Regions from separate parts of the Allobosea sp. R86505 genome, predicted to be linked through region 2. Evidence: predicted binding sites of a transcription regulator. Region 2 holds the regulator's gene; each other region holds the start of a gene.
What was found. Region 2 encodes PhoB, which activates phosphate uptake and scavenging genes when phosphate is short. Its sites were predicted from a motif close to TGTCATNNANCTGTCAT; they were not measured.

Region 1 (3,271 bases), 1.5 Mb from region 2:
AGCCGCCCGACGACGCGCTGCTGCGCGCCGTGCTGGTCAAGCTCTTCATCGACCGTCAGCTGGTCGTCGACACGGGCCTTATCGACATGCTGGCGCTTCGGATGGAGCGCTCCTTCGCGGCGGCGCGCGCTCTGGTCGATCTGCTCGACAGGCTGTCGCTCGAGCGCGGGCGCCGCGTCACGCGCCCGCTCGCGACCGAGGCGCTGGAGCGCCTCTGCGCCGAGGATTGAGCCGCCTCAACCGAGACGGCGCGGAGCGGTCTCGACGGGGAGGGCGACGAGCCGCGCATGCATCGCCTCGACCAGCAACTCATGGGCCCGGTTGGCGATGGCATCGAGAGACGGCGTCTTGACGAACATTGCCGCCGCCTTGGCGTTGAGCTGCTCGCGGCTGGGCAGGACGGGAAGCTGCCAGCTCGAGGCATCCCATTGCGCCCAGGCCTCGGCAGCCTGGTTCTGGATCTCCGCGAAGCGGTCCCCGGCGCGCTCCTGCAGATCGGCCAGCGCCGCCCGCAGCTCGGCGAGCGTCAGGCTCGGCCAGTGCAGCTCGGGCAGGGCGGGGGTCGCTGCATAGGCCTCGCGGAAGGCGCTGACCACCCGATCGACCGGAACGGAGGCCGCCAGCCGCTCGGCCGAGCGCTCGATCACGCGCGGCGGCAGCGCCTGCGAGCGCTCGATCACTGCCTGCGGCGGCTGTTTCAGATCCCAGACGAGGCGCAGCTTCGAAAGTCCGAGGATGATGTAGTAGGTCGGGTCGATCTGCCACCAGCGGAAGCCCTGGCGGACGCTGTATTGATAGGCATGGTGGTTGTTGTGCCAGCCCTCACCCATGGTGATGATGGCGAGCCACCAGTTGTTGCGGCTCTCGTCGCCGGTCACATAGTCCTTGTCGCCATGCACATGGGCAAGCGAGTTGATGCAGAAGGTGGCGTGATAGACCGCCACCGTCGACCAGAAGAAGCCGACGAAGAGCCCCGCCCAGCCATCGATGACGAAGCACAGCACCGCCAGCAGCACGGCCGGAGTCAGCTCGAAGCGGTGCAGCCAGCGCAGCTCCGGGAATTTGGTCAGATCCTGAATCGTCGAATCGTCGAAGACGTGATGGTCGCGGCTGAAGATCCAGCCGACATGCGAATAGGCGAAAGACGTCTGCACCGGCGAGTGCACGTCATGCTCGGTGTCGGCATAGCGGTGGTGATGCCGGTGCTTGGAGGCCCACCAGAAGACGCTCTTCTGCGCCGTCGACTGCGCCAGCACCGCCAGCAGGAACTGGCCGATTCGGCTGGTCCTGTAGGTGCGATGCGAGAAGTAGCGGTGATAACCGCCGGTCACGGCGAACATCCGCAGCCAGTAGAGGCCGATCGCGAGCCAGACCGAAGTCGCGGTGACCCCGCTCCAGAGGGCACCGAAACAGGCCAGATGCGCGAGAACGAAGGGAATGGCGGACGGGTAGACGATGTCGCCATCGTCACGATGGGAAGAACTGCTCAAAACGGCCTCTGTCGAATCCAGGCGGCGCAGGCTCGGCCGCCCGGGGAAGTGAACCCCGCGGCGCCACGAAACAGGACCGGGCTGCGCCTTGCAAGAGGGCCTGGCGACGCAGGCGCATCCGCCGCTCCCTCCAGCCGGAAATGACATGGTTGTCATCGAACCGTCACGCTACGGTGGCTGAAGACGCGCAAGGAGACCGACGTGGCCAGAGCAGTGACCGGAACGAGTGCCAAGCGCATGAACACGCAACCCAGCGTCGTCGAAGCCGCGCCTGCCGCTCCCGCCGAGGAACAGACGCCCCTGCGCGAATCGCCGGCTCGCTTCATGAACCGCGAATTGTCCTGGCTGCAGTTCAACCGGCGGGTGATGGAGGAGGCTTCCAACCGAAACCACCCGCTGCTCGAGCAGCTTCGCTTCCTGTCCATCTCGGCCGCCAATCTCGACGAGTTCTTCATGGTCCGCGTCTCGGGCCTGCGCGAACAGCTCAAGGCGGGCGTCGTCACGCCGAGCCAGGACGGGTTGACGCCGGCCGCGCAGCTCGCCGAACTGGGCAAGGCGGTCGCCGCGCTGACGAGCGACCAGCAGGCGCGCTGGGTCGAGCTCAAGCGGGACCTGCACGAGAACCGCATTCATCTGCTCGGTCCCGGCGACATCGGCGCGGCCGAGCGCGTTTGGCTCGAGGATTATTTCCTCAACTACGTCTTCCCGGTGCTGACCCCGCTGGCGATCGACCCGGCCCATCCCTTCCCCTTCATTCCCAATCTCGGCTTCACCCTGGCGCTGGCGCTGGAGCGGGTGAGCGACGGGCGCCAGCTCGATGCGCTGATCCGCGTCCCGATCAAGATGGACCGCTTCATCGAGCTGCCCGATCTCGCCCGAGAGGATCTCCGGCGTTTCATCACGCTGGAGGATGCGGTCTCGCTGTTCATCGGCAAGCTCTTCCCCGGCTACGACGTGAAGGGGACCGGCTCGTTCCGGATCATCCGCGACACCGATCTCGACGTCGAGGAGGAGGCGGAGGATCTGGTCCGCGTCTTCGAGACGATGCTGAAGCTGCGCCGGCTCGGCGTCGTCATCCGCCTCGAGATCAGCACCGGGATGCCGCCGCATCTGCGCAAGCTGATCATCCGGGAGCTGAAGGTCGACGAGGACGAGGTCGTCGAGGTCGAGGGCATGATCGGGCTCAGCGAACTCGCGCAGCTCGTCGGCGTCGATCGCTCGGACCTGAAGTTCAAGCCCTACAACGCCCGGTTCCCCGAGCGCATCCGCGAGCATGGCGGCGACTGTTTCGCCGCCATCCGGCAGAAGGACCTGCTCGTCCACCACCCCTATGAGAGCTTCGACGTCGTGGTGCAGTTCCTGGAACAGGCGGCACGCGATCCCAATGTCGTGGCGATCAAGCAGACGCTCTACCGGACCTCTGCGAACTCGCCGATCGTCAAGGCGCTGACAGAGGCCGCCGAGGCCGGCAAGTCGGTCACCGCCCTCGTCGAGCTCAAGGCGCGCTTCGACGAGGAAGCGAATATCCGCTGGGCGAAGGAGATGGAGCGGTCGGGCGTGCAGGTCGTCTACGGCTTCATCGAGCTGAAGACCCACGCCAAGCTCTCAATGGTGGTCCGGCGCGAAGCCGGGCAGCTCATCACCTATTGCCATATCGCGACCGGCAACTATCACCCGATTACGGCGCGCATCTACACCGACGTCTCCTTCTTTACGGCCGATCCGGTGATGTCGCAGGATGTGGCGCGCGTCTTCAACTTCATCACCGGCTATGCCGAGCC
Region 2 (3,271 bases):
GTTCTCCGTCGAGGTTTCCCCGCCCCAGCCAACCCACTATCCCCGCCGCCGCAGCGACGCCGGTGGCGAAGCAGCCCTGCAGCAGATAGCCGCCGGTCGGCGCTTCCCAGTCCAGCATCTCGCCGGCGACGAAAACGCCTGGCAGGCGCCGCAGCATGAAGCCTGCGTCGATCTCGGAGGCCGCGATGCCGCCGGCGCTGGAGATCGCCCGGTCGATCGGCATCGTCCCGGTCAGGCGCAACGGCGCACTCTTGATCGCCGCCGCGAGCGCCGCGGGGTTTTCGTCGAGCTTTCCCGCGACGCTGTCGCGCAGCACGGCGACCGCCGCCGGCGAGAGCCCTGCCGCCTTGCGCAGATGGTTGCTGAGCGTCTCGCCCGGCCGGCGCTTGCCGAGCTTCTCGGTCAGCCGGGCGAGGTCGAGATCCGGACGCAGGTCGATCTCCAGCACCGCCGAACCGTCCCGCGCGATCGCCTCGCGCAGCGGCCCCGACAGCGCATAGATCGCGCCGCCCTCCAGCCCATGGGCGTCGATCATCGCCTCGCCCGCAATCTTTTTGCCGGCAAAGCACAACGTAATCCGCTTCAGCGGCGCGCCGGCGAAACGCTCGCGCAGCGTCTGCGACCAAGCTACCGCGAAGCCGCCATTGGCCGGCCGCAGCGGCGCCACCGCGACGCCCCTCCCCGCCAGCAGCGGAACCCAGCCGCCATCGGAGCCCAGCCGCGGCCAGCTCGCCCCGCCCAGCGCCAGCAGCGTCGCATCCGGCGTGAGCGTTACCTCGCCGGCCGCCGTAGCGAAGGTCAGTTCGCCCTCGTCGTTCCAGCCGGTCCAGCGCCGGCCGGCTTCGAGCCGCACGCCGAGACCGTCGAGCCGGCGCAGCCAGGCGCGCAGCAGCGGCGAGGCCTTCATCGCCTTCGGGAAAACGCGACCGCTGGTGCCAATGAAGCTCTCCGCGCCGAGGCCATCGGCCCAGTCGCGCAGTGCCTGCGGCGGGAAGGCCGCGACGGCCGGTTCGAGCCAGTCCCGCGCCGCGCCGTAATGCGGCAGGAAGGTCTCCAGCGGCTCGGAATGGGTCAGGTTCAGCCCGCCGCGCCCGGCGAGCAGGAATTTCCGCGCCGGCGACGGCATCCGCTCATGGATCGTGACGCGGTGGCCGGCCTGCGCCAGCCGCTCGGCGGCGATCAGCCCGGCGGGGCCGGCGCCGATGATGGCGATGTCTTTGCTGTGCATCGGGTCGGCTTGCGCCGTCGGGCGTCGCGGGTCAAGCGATCAGGCGTCGGCGGACGCACGCTCGTCATTCTCGGGCTTGACCCGAGAATCTCTGGCCGGCACGGCAGCGGAGCCTCATCGTCACGAGATGCTCGGGTCTGCGCCCGAGCATGACGGTTCGCCTCACGCCCGCGCAAAGGTCTCGTCGAAGGCGTAGCCCGCGCCGCGGACCGTGCGCAGCGGGTCCTTGGCGTCGCCCGGCGTGATCGCCTTGCGCAGGCGCCCGACATGCACGTCGACGGTGCGCTCGTCGATATAGACGTCGCGGCCCCAGACGGCGTCGAGCAGTTGCGCGCGCGAATAGACCCGGCCCGGCGCCTGCATCAGGAATTCGAGCAGGCGGAACTCGGTCGGGCCCAGATGCAGCTCCTCGCCGGAGCGGCGCACGCGCCGCGTTGTGCGGTCGAGTTCGAGATCACCGGCCGTCAGCAGACCGGCGACATGGCCGGGCTTCGCCCGGCGCAGCAGCGCCTGGATGCGCGCGATCAGCTCCGGCAGGGAGAACGGCTTGACGACATAGTCGTCTGCGCCGGTGGCGAGCCCGCGCACCCGCTCGGTCTCCTCGCCACGCGCGGTGAGCATGATGATCGGCACCCGCTCGGTGTCGCGGCGCGCCCGCAGCCGGCGGCAGAGTTCGATGCCCGACAGCCCCGGCAGCATCCAGTCCAGCAGCACGAGATCGGGCGTGTTGTCGCGCAGGTGCAGCTCGGCGTCGTCGCCGCGCGCCACGCTGTCAACCACGAAGCCCTCGGCCTCGAGATTGTAGCGCAGCAGCAGGGTGAGGGGTTCCTCGTCCTCGACGATCAGGATGCGGGCGGCCATGGCACGGTTCCAGATAATGGGTGGTGCAGGCGTCATTCTCGGGCTTGACCCGAGAATCTCGGCGACCGGAGGGTCCCGGTTTCGGAGATGGTCGGGTCAAGCCCGACCATGACGTGCTGCAATGTCAGCTCCCCGTCACGGCCTCAACCGTGATGTCGGTGGTCTCGAGCTTGGGACGGTTGATGTCGAGCGACTCGCCGGTGACGAGATAGTGGATCGTCTCGGCGATGTTGGTGGTGTGGTCGCCGATGCGCTCGACGTTCTTGGCGCAGAACAGGAGATGCGTGCAGAAGGTGATGTTGCGCGGATCTTCCATCATGTAGGTCAGAAGCTCGCGGAAGAGCGAGGTGTAGAGCGCGTCGATCTCGCCGTCGCGGTGCCAGACATCGAGGGCCTTCTGCTCATTGCTGGTGGCGTAGGCGTCGAGCACGTCCTTGAGCTGCGCCTGGACAAGCCGGCTCATATGCTCGAGCCCGACCACGGCCCGGTGCGGCGGCGAGAACTGGCCGGAGATCGCCACGGCGCGCTTGGCGATGTTCTTGGCGAGGTCGCCGACGCGCTCGATGTCCGACGCGATGCGGATCGCCGAGATCAGCTCGCGCAGGTCCTGGGCGAGAGGCTGGCGCCGGGCGATCGTCAGCACGGCGCGCTCCTCGACGTCGCGCTGCAGGTTGTCGAGGCGCTGGTCGGCCGAGATCACCTTCTGGGCCAGCGTCGTGTCGCGGCGCACCAGCGCAACGGTGGAGTCGCCGAGCATGCGCTCGGACATCCCGCCCATCTCGGCGAGGCTGCGGCGCAGCGACTCGAGATCGGCGTCGTAGGAGCGAACGATATGGTCGGTCATCGCGGCTAGGTCCTTCGAATGCGGGGCTGAAGCGGAGGGCAGTCAGCCGAATCGGCCGGTGACGTAATCCTGCGTCTGCTTCTTGCCTGGGTTCATGAAGATCGTGTTGGTCGCGTCGAACTCGATCACCTCGCCGAGATACATGAAGGCGGTGTACTGCGAGATGCGCGCCGCCTGCTGCATGTTGTGGGTGACGATGACGATGGTGAAGTCGGTCTTCAGCTGCTCGAGCAGGTCCTCGATCTTGCCGGTCGAGATCGGGTCGAGCGCCGAGGTCGGCTCGTCGAACAGGATGACCTCGGGCTTCTGGGCGATGGTGCGCGCGATGCACAGGCGCT
Region 3 (3,271 bases), 2.4 Mb from region 2:
CAGGCCTTGCGGGCATGGACGATCAGCGCATCGACGCCGGCGGACGTCACCGCCCGCGTCAGCGCGTCGAGCGCGGCTTCCGGGTCCTGGTCGTCGACGCCGATGCGGCATTTCACCGTGACGGGAATCGCGACCGCCGCCTTCATCGCCGCGACGCAGTCGCCGACGAGCGCCGGCTCGCGCATCAGGCAGGCCCCGAAGGCGCCCCCCTGGACGCGGTCCGAAGGGCAGCCGCAATTCAGATTGATCTCGTCATAGCCGAAATCGGCGCCGATCCGGGCCGCCTGCGCCAGAAGCGCGGGATCGTTGCCGCCGAGCTGCAGCGCGACCGGATGTTCGACCGCGTCGAAACCGATCAGCCGCTGGCGGTCACCCCGGATCACGGCCTGCGCGGTCACCATCTCCGTGTAGAGCCGCGCCCGGCGCGACATCAGGCGGTGGATGACGCGGCAGTGCCGGTCGGTCCAGTCCATCATCGGCGCGACGGAAAAGCGCAGCTGCTCGGGCGAAAGGGCGGTCATGGCGGCTGACTAGCCGAAAATGCGACGCGATGCACCTGCGGCGGCCACCCGCAGGATCAGGCCGCGACCAGCCCCGGGCGCATGGGCCACGAGGCCCCGCAAGCCTCACCCCAGCAGGCGCTGGTCGGCGAGATGGACGAGGCGGCCGGCGGCGATCGTTGCCACGATGCGGGGATGGGGTCCCTCCTCGACGAGGACGAGATCGGCGCGCTTGCCCGGCGCGATGACGCCACGGTCGTGGAGGCCGAGCGCGTGGGCCGGCGCGCGCGAGACCAGCGCCCAGGCTTCGGCGAAGGAGGCCGCGCCGCTGCGCGCCAGCAGGAATGGCGCGAGCGCCAGGGCCGGATAGTAGTAGTCCGACGCCAGGATGGTGCAAAGGCCGGCGCGCACCATCTCCTCGGCGCTCGGACAGCCCGTATGCGAACCGCCGCGCACGACATTGGGCGCACCGAAGACGATCGCCTCGCCGTGGGCTGCCGCCTCGCGGGCGGTCGCCTCGTCGATCGGGAATTCGGCGACGGCTACGCCCAGCGAGCGGTACCAGGCGCGCATGGCGGGCGTCATGTCGTCATGGGAGAACATCGGCACACGAGCCGCGCGCGCCGCTGCGGCGAGCCGCGCGATCGAGCCCTCGACCTCGCCCTTGCGGGCATAGACGGTCTCGACCAGCGCCATGAAGGCCTCCGTCGAGAGGCCCGTGCGCTCGACCATCTTGCCGATCTTGTCGGGGCGGTGGCGCGTCTTCAGCGTACCCTCGGTGTGGTCGTTGAAGGCGAGCACGCCGACGCGCCCCTCCGCCAGCCAGTCGATGATCTGCGGCTCGGCCTCGAGGTTGAAGGTCTCGTGGCGCAGATGGAAGCGCGTATCGGCGCCGAGTTCCGGCTGTAGCCGCGCAATCGCCTCGGCCAGGGCGCGGGCATTCTCCGCCCCGCGCAGGCCCGGCTCCCAGGACCAGGTGACGCCGTGAAAGGCGGTGGTGATGCCGCTGGCCAGAAGCGCCCGGTCGGCATCCTTCAGGGCGAGATCGATGTCGAAGGCGACGCGCGGCCGCGGCATGATGTGGCGCTCGAAGGCGTCGCCATGGCAATCGACGAGGCCGGGCAGCACCAGGAGCCCCGTCGCGTCGAGCCTGAGAGCGCCCGCGCGCGGCGCGGTGTCGAAGGCGGCGATCAGGCCGTCAGCCACAGCGAGGTCGCGACGCTCGAGGCCATCGCCCAGGATATCGCCGCCCGTAATCGAAATCGCCACATCCATCTCCCTGCCGCGATCGAAGGGTGCGGCCGACCGCGCATGGAATCCGGGGATGACGGCCGCATGACAGACATCGTCACCGAACCGTCAAGCAGCCGTCACCCTTGCGTCGCAAGGCTTCACTAGCCGCTGACCCATCGTCAAACGGGAGACCGCCCCATGCTGAAGCCCATCGCCGTCGCGCTGCTCGCCGCAGCGGCCGCCTTCGCCACGCCTGCCGCCCAGGCGCAGGACGCGATCCGCTTCGCCGTCACCGACATCGACGGGGCGGAATCGCTCCAGCGCGAATTCGGCCCGTTCAAGGCCGCCTTCGAGAAGGTCGCCGACGTCAAGGTGCAGTTCTTCGCGGTGTCCGGCCGCACCGCCGCGGTCGAGGCGATGGCCGCCGGCCAGGTCGACTTCGTGCTGACGGGACCTGCCGAATATGTCGTGTTCAAGGCCCGCACCCAGGCGGTGCCGGTGGTCGGCTGGCAGCGTCCGGACTATTTCAGCCAGGTCGCGGTGCTCGCGACCGGACCGATCAAGAGCGTCGCCGATCTCAAGGGCAAGACGATCTCCTTCGGCGAGATCGGCTCGACCTCGCAGCATCTCGGGCCCGCGCAGGCGCTCGCCGATTTCGGCCTGAAGTACAATGTCGACTACAAGCCGATCTTCGTGAAGCGCAACGTCGCGGTCGAGGCGATGAAGCGCGGCGACATCGCCGCCATCGGCCTCAACCTCACCCATCTCCAGCGCATCCGCGAGAGCGACAGCAAGACCGGCTTCACCGTGGTGGCGCGCGGCCGCGACCTGCCCAACGACGTGATGATCGCCAGCCCCAAGGTGAAGCCCGAGATCGTCGCCAGGGTGCGCAAGGCCTTCCTCAACCACGGCACGGAGCTGATGAAGGCGGTCGTCACCGGCACCGACGACAACCGCAAATTCACCGGCGGCGTCTTCCTGCCCGAGGTCAAGGACAGCGACTACGACTATGTCCGCTCGATCTACGCCACGATCGGCATCACCGAATTCAACAAGTTCATCGAGTGATGACATCCTCGCCCGCCACCGGGCCGATGATGACGGGGGCCGGCGCCCCCGTCATCGCTATTGACGGCCTGCGCAAGAGCTTCGGGCCCCGCACGATCATTGAGCGGCTCAACCTCTCCGTCCCGGCCGGCGAGTCGCTGGCGCTCATCGGGGCGAACGGCACCGGCAAATCGACGCTGCTGCGCATGATCGTGCGGCTGGCGGAAGCCGACCAGGGCCGGCTGAGCGTTCTCGGCGAGACGGTCGGCGATCTCAGCGGATCGGCGCTGAAGCGTTTTCGGGCGCGGGTGGGCGTCGTCTTTCAGAAGCACAATCTCGTCGCGCGGCTCAGCGCGCTGTCCAATGTCGTGCATGGCGTGCAGGCGCGTCGCTCCGGCCCGCGCACATGGGCCCAGTCGCTCGCGCCGGCCGCGGTGCGCGACGAGGCGATGGCCTGCCTGGAGGCCGTCGGGCTGGCCGACAAGGCACTG

Region 1: a site for PhoB is predicted at 1,641-1,657, ahead of SJY11_RS14550 (RNA degradosome polyphosphate kinase). Genes of this name have one in related genera too.
Region 3: a site for PhoB is predicted at 1,825-1,841, ahead of SJY11_RS18865 (alpha-D-ribose 1-methylphosphonate 5-triphosphate diphosphatase). Genes of this name have one in related genera too.

What each region holds. Positions count from the first base shown of each region.
Region 1 covers NZ_JAXHPY010000001.1:3,014,087-3,017,357, forward strand. Annotated here, with positions in the region: gene SJY11_RS14540 (P-loop NTPase family protein) at 1-230, shown strand, start outside; gene SJY11_RS14545 (acyl-CoA desaturase) at 237-1,490, opposite strand; gene SJY11_RS14550 (RNA degradosome polyphosphate kinase) at 1,728-3,271, shown strand, end outside.
Region 2 covers NZ_JAXHPY010000001.1:1,496,777-1,500,047, reverse strand. Annotated here, with positions in the region: gene SJY11_RS07170 (TIGR03862 family flavoprotein) at 1-1,228, opposite strand, end outside; gene phoB (phosphate regulon transcriptional regulator PhoB) at 1,391-2,089, opposite strand; gene phoU (phosphate signaling complex protein PhoU) at 2,214-2,933, opposite strand; gene pstB (phosphate ABC transporter ATP-binding protein PstB) at 2,976-3,271, opposite strand, start outside.
Region 3 covers NZ_JAXHPY010000001.1:3,908,972-3,912,242, forward strand. Annotated here, with positions in the region: gene dusA (tRNA dihydrouridine(20/20a) synthase DusA) at 1-521, opposite strand, end outside; gene SJY11_RS18865 (alpha-D-ribose 1-methylphosphonate 5-triphosphate diphosphatase) at 627-1,769, opposite strand; gene SJY11_RS18870 (PhnD/SsuA/transferrin family substrate-binding protein) at 1,932-2,801, shown strand; gene SJY11_RS18875 (phosphonate ABC transporter ATP-binding protein) at 2,801-3,271, shown strand, end outside.